Azoarcus sp. CIB: one gene and its partners. The protein of the gene in region 2 binds, or shares a complex with, the protein of the main gene of each other region. Links are inferred from orthologs where the notes say so. Each region holds a gene or a part of one and is shown on either strand. Other genes may lie near its edges. The genes, in order: frdD, sdhD and AzCIB_RS02210.

Region 1 (3,151 bases), 1.6 Mb from region 2 along the record:
CGACGCGGACTCCGGACTTGCCGGCCCCGCGCCCGGGGCCGCCTTACGGCAGCTTCACGGCCTTGATGTCGGCCTTCGCCCCGAAACCGATCGTCTTGACGAAGGACACCTGGTGGCCGCGCGTGGTGATGTTGTCATCATGCACGGCGAAGCCGACATTGTATACACCTCCGGCCTTCAGGGCTTTGTCGTCGTCATTGGCGAGACCGAGCGGACGGACCATGACCACCGTCCACACGCCGTCCTTCCAGCTCGAGATGGCGTTATTGTCGGCGGCCGACCCCTTGGCGTCGGCGCGGCTGACGACGTAGTCCGGGATCATGTCGCCTTCCTTCCAGCCGGCGTTCGGATCGAAGGGCACGGCGTTCTGCTCACGGATGAGGAAGTGGTCGCCCTTGTGCAGCTGGTCGACGGTGATCGACTTGTAGCCGACCTTGCTGGCGTCCCACATGAACTTCGGCTGATGCGTCTTCGCATCCGCGTTGCCGCCGAACATTTCCTTACCCGAATCGCTGAGGCGGAATTCCAGCACGTAGCCGTCGTCGGTCATGCCGACCGGATTGCTGCGATGCGCACGCCACTGGATCAGGTCGACGAAGCCGCCGGCTGCCTTGATCTTGGCGATGTCCTCGACACTCTTGCCGGTCTTCCAGTCGGACGGGTCGGTGCGCGTGTCGGGCAGGTACTTGCGCACGTCGCGCTTCTTGATCGCCTGCAGCAACGCGTTATTGGCGACCTCGTCCTTGGTGAACTGCTTCGCCATGTCGCGCTGGCCGTCGTGGCAGGTGAGCCAGCAGCCCTGGTTCGCGAAACCCGGCACCTTGCCGTCGTCGATCATGACCGACATGCGGTCTTCATAGATGCCCATTTCCTGGCCGTCCTGCACCGGCTTGTCGAGCTTCGGGTAGCCGAACACCTTCCATTCCTTGCCGTCGAAACGCAGGTACTGGTGCTCCGCGCCGGGATAGGCATTGTCGGTCTTCCACTGGAATCGCAGGTAGGCGTTCTTCGCGTCGTACGCGGCCTGCACCTTCAGGGCCTTGTAGCCGGACTTGCCCTTGACCGGGCGGGGCTCGAGGCGGCCGCCCTTGACGATCTCCTCGCCGATGTCCTTCTCGGCGTCTTCCTCGTCGTGACACGAGGTACAGGAATCGCCGCGCACGACCTCCTTGACGGCCCCTTCGTGCGCGTCACTGCGCAGCCATTCGTAGGACGACTGGCCGGGAAAGAACAGCGGCACGGTCACCGCAGGAACCTTGCCCCAGTTGATCTTTGCCGGGTCGGCGGCCTGCGCCGCACCGATGCCCAGAAGCGCCAGGCTCACGAACAATGCCGTTTTTTTCATTTTGTGTTCCCCTGATTGTCAAGATGACAAGAAGACCCGATGAATTGGATCCAATGTAATAGCGGGATGCGGCCCGCGCAGTGCGAAAACCGGCACCAAGCCTCTCTTATTGGAGGTTCCATTCAGAATCCTACTGCCACCAATATCCACGCCGTAATCATGGTTACAAGCAGAGCAAGGCCGTAGCATGCAAATTTCATCGCCGTGCCCGCATGCACACCCAGGTCGTGCAGGCTGTGGAGGATGCGGTGCATGGCGTGCCACATGAACAGCGCGACCACGACGAACAGCAGACCCTTGCCTGCCCAATGCTGCGCGAAGGCCTGCATGTGCGCCCAGCTCATCGCGTCCGTGGGAAGGATGACGCCCAGCGGCACCGCGATCCCGGTGATGAACACGAGCACCGGGCCGAAGAGCGCGGCAAGCATGCCGCCGGCACCAAAAAGCCCCCAGAAGACGGGCGCGTTGGAGCGTCTGGTGATTGGTTTCATCGCGTCGCCCCCCACGCCGCGATCAACACGACGAGACTGCAGACCACCGTCGCTGCCACGCCGCAGGCCGTGATCACGCCCGGGGCGACGCGCTTGCCGCGGATGACGAGGGGCGGCATGGTCTTGGGCATGATGCGGAACCAGGTCCAGCAGTGGTACGCGAAGGCGGCCAGCAGCGCGACGTGGAATACGAGCGCCACGGGGCTGCGCAGCGCCTCCAGCCACCCGTTCCATGCCGCTTCGCCCTGCGCGAGCCGCAGCAGCCCGACCAGCAGCACGAGGGCATAGGCTGCGACGAAGAGTGCGGTCGCCTCATGCACCATGTATTCGACGAAGAAGGGATTGCGGCGCCACCAGCCGGCCATTGGGCGCACGTAGGGACGGCGCGGATCGGACGTGCTCATTTCGCGCCTCCCTTCGGGGTGATGAATCTCAGGAAATAGTCCCCTGCCGCGCGCGTCTTGTTCTGGTTGACCGCGTTGGCGGGATCGACGTGCTTCGGACACACCTCGGAGCAGTAGCCGACCGCGGTGCAGTTGAAGACCCCCGCTTCCGATCCGGCCACTTCCATGCGCGCTGCTGCGCCGCCGTCGCGCGAATCAGCGTTGTAGCGGTGCAGCAGGGCCATGATGCCCGGCCCCACGAAGTCCGGATTCAAACCGTACTGGGGACACGCGGCGTAGCACAGCAGGCAGTTGATGCAGGAACTGAACTGCTCGTACACATCGAGCTGGGCGGGCGTCTGCAGGTACTCGCCTTGCGCGAGGCTTCGCGCTTCCTTCGGGATGATGTAGGGCTTGATGCTTTCGAGCTTGGCGAGGAAATCGTCCATCCGGATCACGAGGTCGCGCTCGATCGGGAAGTGCGCGAGCGCCTCGACGCGCACGCTGCCGGCAGGAAAATCGCGCAGGAAGGTCTTGCACGCGAGGCGAGGCTCGCCATCTATCATCATCCCGCAGCTGCCGCAGATCGCCATGCGGCACGACCAGCGGAAGCTCAGCGTGCCGTCGAGCCAGTCCTTGATGTACTGCAGGCCCTGCAGCACCGACATGTCGTCGGTGAAGGGCACGTCGTAGCCTTGCAGGAAGGGCTGCTCGTCCTGCTCGGGGCGATAGCGCAGGACTTCGATGCGGATGCGCTTGCCGGTATCGCTCGTATCAGCCACGGTGCGCCTCCCCTGCCGGACCGGGCTGTGCGGCCCGCTCCTGTTCCGCCTTCTCGGCCTTCTCGCCGGCGGCGCCGTAGGCGCGCGTACCCGGCGCAGAGCGGGTGATCTTCACGTCGCCGTAGCCGATGCGCGGCGCGTCGGCGCCGG
Region 2 (3,087 bases):
GACGTCCAGAATTGCGGTCACGCCTTCCTTGAGCAGATTGTCGAAGCGGAACACGCCGGCATGCTTCTGCATGGTGCGGCGCATTGCGTTTCCGACTTCGGCGACACTCTCGCCGCCGCTCTGGTTCTCGAGACGGGAAATCCGCGCCAGCGAAGCGCCCGCGGCATCGGCCGGCAGAGGCTTCAGCGACAGGTTGCCGCTCTGGATGTCGTCGACAACGGATTCGCCGGCGGACTTGCCGAACACGAGCAGGTCGAGCAGCGAATTGGTGCCGAGGCGGTTCGCACCATGCACCGAGGCGCATGCACATTCGCCGGCTGCGTAGAAGCCGACGACCGGGGAATTCGGCTCGCCGTCCTTCGGCACGACCACCTGACCCTTGTAGTTCGTCGGGATGCCGCCCATCTGGTAGTGGCAGGTCGGGACGACGGGGATCGGGGCCTTGATCGGATCGACGCCGGCAAACTGGATCGAGATCTCGCGGATGCCGGGCAGACGCTTCATGATCGTCTCGGGCGACAGGTGCGTGATGTCAAGCAGCACGTGATCCTTGTCCGGACCGCAACCACGGCCTTCATTGATTTCGGTGACCATCGAACGGGACACGACGTCGCGCGAAGCCAGATCCTTCAGGTTGGGTGCGTAGCGCTCCATGAAGCGCTCGCCGGCGGCATTACGCAGGATACCGCCTTCGCCACGCACGCCCTCGGTGATCAGCACTCCCGCGCCCGCAACGCCGGTCGGGTGGAATTGCCAGAATTCCATATCCTCGAGCGGGATGCCCGCACGAGCGGCCATACCGACGCCGTCACCGGTATTGATGAACGCGTTGGTCGAACTATGGAAAATACGCCCGGCGCCGCCGGTCGCGAAAATAGTCGCCTTCGCATGGAAGATCGACACTTCGCCGGTTTCGAGCTCGAGCGCGGTTACACCGACGACATCGCCGTCCTGGTCGCGAATCAGATCGAGCGCGATCCACTCGACGAAGAACTGGGTGTTCGCGCGAACGTTGCGCTGGTAAAGCGCGTGCAGCATCGCGTGACCAGTACGGTCCGCCGCTGCACAGGAACGCGACACGGGCGACTGGCCGTAGTTCTGCGAATGACCACCGAACGGACGTTGGTAGATCTTGCCGTTATCGGTGCGATCGAAGGGCATGCCGTAGTGTTCGAGTTCGACGACCACCTCGTTGGCCTTGCGGCACATGAATTCGATGGCATCCTGGTCGCCCAGCCAGTCCGACCCCTTGACGGTGTCGTACATGTGCCAGTGCCAGTTGTCTTCCGTCGAGTTGCCCAGCGATGCGGCAACGCCACCCTGGGCAGCGACGGTATGCGACCGGGTAGGAAAGACCTTGGTCAGCACGGCGGTCTTCAGACCAGCCTCGGAAAGTTGCAGGGCCGCACGCAGACCGGCACCGCCGGCGCCAACGATAACTGCGTCAAAAGTACGCTTAGCGACAGTCACGCTTACAGCCTCCAAAGAATCTGCGCTGCCCACCCGGCGTAGCCGACGAGCAGGAAAACCGTTACAAGATGCAGGGCCAGACGCACGCCGACCGGCTTGATGTAGTCCATGAAGATGTCACGCACCCCGATCCAGGCGTGATAGAAGAGCGCCAGGAAAAACAGGAACGCGAAGAACCGCACGATGCCGTTGCGGAACAGGCCGGACCACGTCTGGTAGGTCATCTCGGGCAGACCGAGCGCAGCCGCTGCGAACAGAACGGTGAAGATCACCATGAACAGCGCGGTTGCGCGCTGCGCAATCCAGTCGCGCAGGCCATAGTGAGCACCGACGACGATACGATTTACCATAGCTTCACCCCAATGATCACGGTCAGCGCAATGCTGACGACCAGCACGATGCGCGAGCTGTTACGGGCAGACTGGAGGTCGATGCCCTTGTGAAGATCGAGCAGAAGGAAGCGAATGCCCGCGCAGAAGTGATGCACGTAGGCCCAGAGCAAGCCCAGCAGGAGAATCTTGACGAGAGGATTGCCGACAACGCTCTTGTACGCTGCAAAGGACTCCGGCGAAGCGAGGCTGCGATCGAGCAGGTACAAGAGGAACGGCAGCATCAGGAACAGCCCCGCACCGCTAACCCGATGAAGAATGGAAACGATACCCGGCAACGGGAGCCGGATTTCGTGCAGGGCCAAGAATTTGGGCCGCTGCTTTCGCGCTATGGCTTCTGACATATTGTTTTACCCCTAGTTTGGCGACGGTTGCCCGACGCGGTTCTCCCAACTTGCAAAGCGCGAGAATTATATACGCGGAACGTAGTCATTCCGCCGCTCCGCGCGCTCAATTCAGTTCATTCAGATAGAAATGCTCGGCGGTGGAATATAGACCGCGCCGCCATTCAACCGGCTTATCGCCATAGGTGTACGTCACCCGCTCAACCGACAGAAGAGGCGTCCCCTCCTGCACGCGCAGCGTCTCGCTCGTCGAGCGGTCGGCCGCGACAGCGCGAATCCGCTCCTGCGCACGAATCATGCGCAACCCGAAGCGAGTTTCGAACAGGCTGTAGAGCGAACCGTTCCAGCTCTGCAGCACCTCGAGGGTCAAGCCCTGGAAAATCTCGCCAGGCAGATAGATCTCGTCGATCACCACGGGCTTTTGCGCAAACCTGAGCAGGCGCCGCACGATGATGATGGGTTCGCCCTGCTCGATGCCGAGCATGCGCGAAGCCTCTTGCCCCGCCTTGGCGCGCCAGCAGTCCATCGGCACGCTCTGGGGATGGGCGAGATCGCCATCCATCGGAACGAGACGCAGGAAACGGAACAGTGCGCGCGGATCGTTATGCGACGCGACGAAGGTGCCTTTGCCCTGCTTGCGCACGAGAAGGTTCTCGGCCGCCATCTCGTCGATGGCCTTGCGAACCGTCCCTTGGGAAACGCTGAATCGCGAGGCGAGCTCCTGCTCGCTCGGAATCACCTGCCCGGGACGCCATTCGCCCGACTCAAGAGCCTGAAGAATCAGGCTTTTGATCTGCCGGTAAAGCGGACTGAAGGTTGGGGATTCCTGTGCCATGGGCGCATTTCATCACAAAATTTTTGAAGCGTCCATTATCGGTCTAGTG
Region 3 (3,152 bases), 1.6 Mb from region 2 along the record:
CCGTCGTCGGTCATGCCGACCGGATTGCTGCGATGCGCACGCCACTGGATCAGGTCGACGAAGCCGCCGGCTGCCTTGATCTTGGCGATGTCCTCGACACTCTTGCCGGTCTTCCAGTCGGACGGGTCGGTGCGCGTGTCGGGCAGGTACTTGCGCACGTCGCGCTTCTTGATCGCCTGCAGCAACGCGTTATTGGCGACCTCGTCCTTGGTGAACTGCTTCGCCATGTCGCGCTGGCCGTCGTGGCAGGTGAGCCAGCAGCCCTGGTTCGCGAAACCCGGCACCTTGCCGTCGTCGATCATGACCGACATGCGGTCTTCATAGATGCCCATTTCCTGGCCGTCCTGCACCGGCTTGTCGAGCTTCGGGTAGCCGAACACCTTCCATTCCTTGCCGTCGAAACGCAGGTACTGGTGCTCCGCGCCGGGATAGGCATTGTCGGTCTTCCACTGGAATCGCAGGTAGGCGTTCTTCGCGTCGTACGCGGCCTGCACCTTCAGGGCCTTGTAGCCGGACTTGCCCTTGACCGGGCGGGGCTCGAGGCGGCCGCCCTTGACGATCTCCTCGCCGATGTCCTTCTCGGCGTCTTCCTCGTCGTGACACGAGGTACAGGAATCGCCGCGCACGACCTCCTTGACGGCCCCTTCGTGCGCGTCACTGCGCAGCCATTCGTAGGACGACTGGCCGGGAAAGAACAGCGGCACGGTCACCGCAGGAACCTTGCCCCAGTTGATCTTTGCCGGGTCGGCGGCCTGCGCCGCACCGATGCCCAGAAGCGCCAGGCTCACGAACAATGCCGTTTTTTTCATTTTGTGTTCCCCTGATTGTCAAGATGACAAGAAGACCCGATGAATTGGATCCAATGTAATAGCGGGATGCGGCCCGCGCAGTGCGAAAACCGGCACCAAGCCTCTCTTATTGGAGGTTCCATTCAGAATCCTACTGCCACCAATATCCACGCCGTAATCATGGTTACAAGCAGAGCAAGGCCGTAGCATGCAAATTTCATCGCCGTGCCCGCATGCACACCCAGGTCGTGCAGGCTGTGGAGGATGCGGTGCATGGCGTGCCACATGAACAGCGCGACCACGACGAACAGCAGACCCTTGCCTGCCCAATGCTGCGCGAAGGCCTGCATGTGCGCCCAGCTCATCGCGTCCGTGGGAAGGATGACGCCCAGCGGCACCGCGATCCCGGTGATGAACACGAGCACCGGGCCGAAGAGCGCGGCAAGCATGCCGCCGGCACCAAAAAGCCCCCAGAAGACGGGCGCGTTGGAGCGTCTGGTGATTGGTTTCATCGCGTCGCCCCCCACGCCGCGATCAACACGACGAGACTGCAGACCACCGTCGCTGCCACGCCGCAGGCCGTGATCACGCCCGGGGCGACGCGCTTGCCGCGGATGACGAGGGGCGGCATGGTCTTGGGCATGATGCGGAACCAGGTCCAGCAGTGGTACGCGAAGGCGGCCAGCAGCGCGACGTGGAATACGAGCGCCACGGGGCTGCGCAGCGCCTCCAGCCACCCGTTCCATGCCGCTTCGCCCTGCGCGAGCCGCAGCAGCCCGACCAGCAGCACGAGGGCATAGGCTGCGACGAAGAGTGCGGTCGCCTCATGCACCATGTATTCGACGAAGAAGGGATTGCGGCGCCACCAGCCGGCCATTGGGCGCACGTAGGGACGGCGCGGATCGGACGTGCTCATTTCGCGCCTCCCTTCGGGGTGATGAATCTCAGGAAATAGTCCCCTGCCGCGCGCGTCTTGTTCTGGTTGACCGCGTTGGCGGGATCGACGTGCTTCGGACACACCTCGGAGCAGTAGCCGACCGCGGTGCAGTTGAAGACCCCCGCTTCCGATCCGGCCACTTCCATGCGCGCTGCTGCGCCGCCGTCGCGCGAATCAGCGTTGTAGCGGTGCAGCAGGGCCATGATGCCCGGCCCCACGAAGTCCGGATTCAAACCGTACTGGGGACACGCGGCGTAGCACAGCAGGCAGTTGATGCAGGAACTGAACTGCTCGTACACATCGAGCTGGGCGGGCGTCTGCAGGTACTCGCCTTGCGCGAGGCTTCGCGCTTCCTTCGGGATGATGTAGGGCTTGATGCTTTCGAGCTTGGCGAGGAAATCGTCCATCCGGATCACGAGGTCGCGCTCGATCGGGAAGTGCGCGAGCGCCTCGACGCGCACGCTGCCGGCAGGAAAATCGCGCAGGAAGGTCTTGCACGCGAGGCGAGGCTCGCCATCTATCATCATCCCGCAGCTGCCGCAGATCGCCATGCGGCACGACCAGCGGAAGCTCAGCGTGCCGTCGAGCCAGTCCTTGATGTACTGCAGGCCCTGCAGCACCGACATGTCGTCGGTGAAGGGCACGTCGTAGCCTTGCAGGAAGGGCTGCTCGTCCTGCTCGGGGCGATAGCGCAGGACTTCGATGCGGATGCGCTTGCCGGTATCGCTCGTATCAGCCACGGTGCGCCTCCCCTGCCGGACCGGGCTGTGCGGCCCGCTCCTGTTCCGCCTTCTCGGCCTTCTCGCCGGCGGCGCCGTAGGCGCGCGTACCCGGCGCAGAGCGGGTGATCTTCACGTCGCCGTAGCCGATGCGCGGCGCGTCGGCGCCGGTGTGAAACGCCAGCGAATGCCTGAGGAAATTGACGTCGTCGCGCTCGCCATAGCCATCGAGACGCTGATGCGCGCCGCGCGACTCGCGGCGCTCGAGGGCGGACCACGCCATCGCCTGTGCGACTTCGAGCTGATAGCCGAGCTCGATCGCGAGCAGCCATTCGGTGTTCCACACGCTCGACGTGTCCTCGACCCTGACCTTGCGATAGCGCTCGCGCAGTTCGGCGAGCTTGTCACAGGTCGCCTGCATGCTGCGCGCCTCGCGGTAGATGCCGCACCCGTCCTCCATGCTCTGCGCCATCTCCTTGCGCAGAGTGGCGATGCGCTCTGTGCCGGATGTGTTGGTCACGAGGTCGAGCGCGCGCTGCTGCGACGCCGCGGCCTGTTTCAGCAGCACGTCTGCGGGACCGTGCGCCATCGACTGCGCGAAGGCGGCGGCCGCGACGCCGGCCGTCTTGCCGAACACGCACAGTTCCGCAAGCGAATTGGAGCCGAGGCGGTTGGCGCCGTGGATGCCCACGCTCGAACATTCGCCGG

What was found.
Region 1: sdhD (region 2) and frdD share a complex: the UniProt entries of both Escherichia coli proteins name them as parts of the enzyme complex. The link is inferred for Azoarcus sp. CIB from one-to-one orthologs.
Region 3: sdhD (region 2) and AzCIB_RS02210 share a complex: the UniProt entries of both Escherichia coli proteins name them as parts of the enzyme complex. The link is inferred for Azoarcus sp. CIB from one-to-one orthologs.

Annotation. Positions count from the first base shown.
Region 1 is NZ_CP011072.1:536,698-539,848, reverse strand. The notes cover bases 153-3,151. They hold frdD (fumarate reductase subunit FrdD), read right to left. Parts: upstream 1,837-3,151; coding sequence 1,468-1,836; downstream 153-1,467. Other genes in these bases: frdA (fumarate reductase (quinol) flavoprotein subunit), read right to left, coding at 2,994-3,151; AzCIB_RS02205 (succinate dehydrogenase/fumarate reductase iron-sulfur subunit), read right to left, coding at 2,237-3,001; AzCIB_RS02210 (fumarate reductase subunit C), read right to left, coding at 1,833-2,240; AzCIB_RS02220 (ethylbenzene dehydrogenase-related protein), read right to left, coding at 153-1,345. Also shown: more of AzCIB_RS02220, read right to left, coding at 44-152. UniProt on the Escherichia coli protein: Two distinct, membrane-bound, FAD-containing enzymes are responsible for the catalysis of fumarate and succinate interconversion; fumarate reductase is used in anaerobic growth, and succinate dehydrogenase is used in aerobic growth.
Region 2 is NZ_CP011072.1:2,090,286-2,093,372, forward strand. What follows is about bases 147-3,081. They hold sdhD (succinate dehydrogenase, hydrophobic membrane anchor protein), read right to left. Parts: upstream 1,821-3,081; coding sequence 1,473-1,820; downstream 147-1,472. Other genes in these bases: sdhA (succinate dehydrogenase flavoprotein subunit), read right to left, coding at 147-1,470; sdhC (succinate dehydrogenase, cytochrome b556 subunit), read right to left, coding at 1,814-2,203; AzCIB_RS09245 (GntR family transcriptional regulator), read right to left, coding at 2,310-3,038. Also shown: more of sdhA, read right to left, coding at 1-146. UniProt on the Escherichia coli protein: Membrane-anchoring subunit of succinate dehydrogenase (SDH).
Region 3 is NZ_CP011072.1:536,161-539,312, reverse strand. The notes cover bases 1-3,000. They hold AzCIB_RS02210 (fumarate reductase subunit C), read right to left. Parts: upstream 1,705-3,000; coding sequence 1,297-1,704; downstream 1-1,296. Other genes in these bases: frdA (fumarate reductase (quinol) flavoprotein subunit), read right to left, coding at 2,458-3,000; AzCIB_RS02205 (succinate dehydrogenase/fumarate reductase iron-sulfur subunit), read right to left, coding at 1,701-2,465; frdD (fumarate reductase subunit FrdD), read right to left, coding at 932-1,300; AzCIB_RS02220 (ethylbenzene dehydrogenase-related protein), read right to left, coding at 1-809. Also shown: more of frdA, read right to left, coding at 3,001-3,152. UniProt on the Escherichia coli protein: Two distinct, membrane-bound, FAD-containing enzymes are responsible for the catalysis of fumarate and succinate interconversion; fumarate reductase is used in anaerobic growth, and succinate dehydrogenase is used in aerobic growth.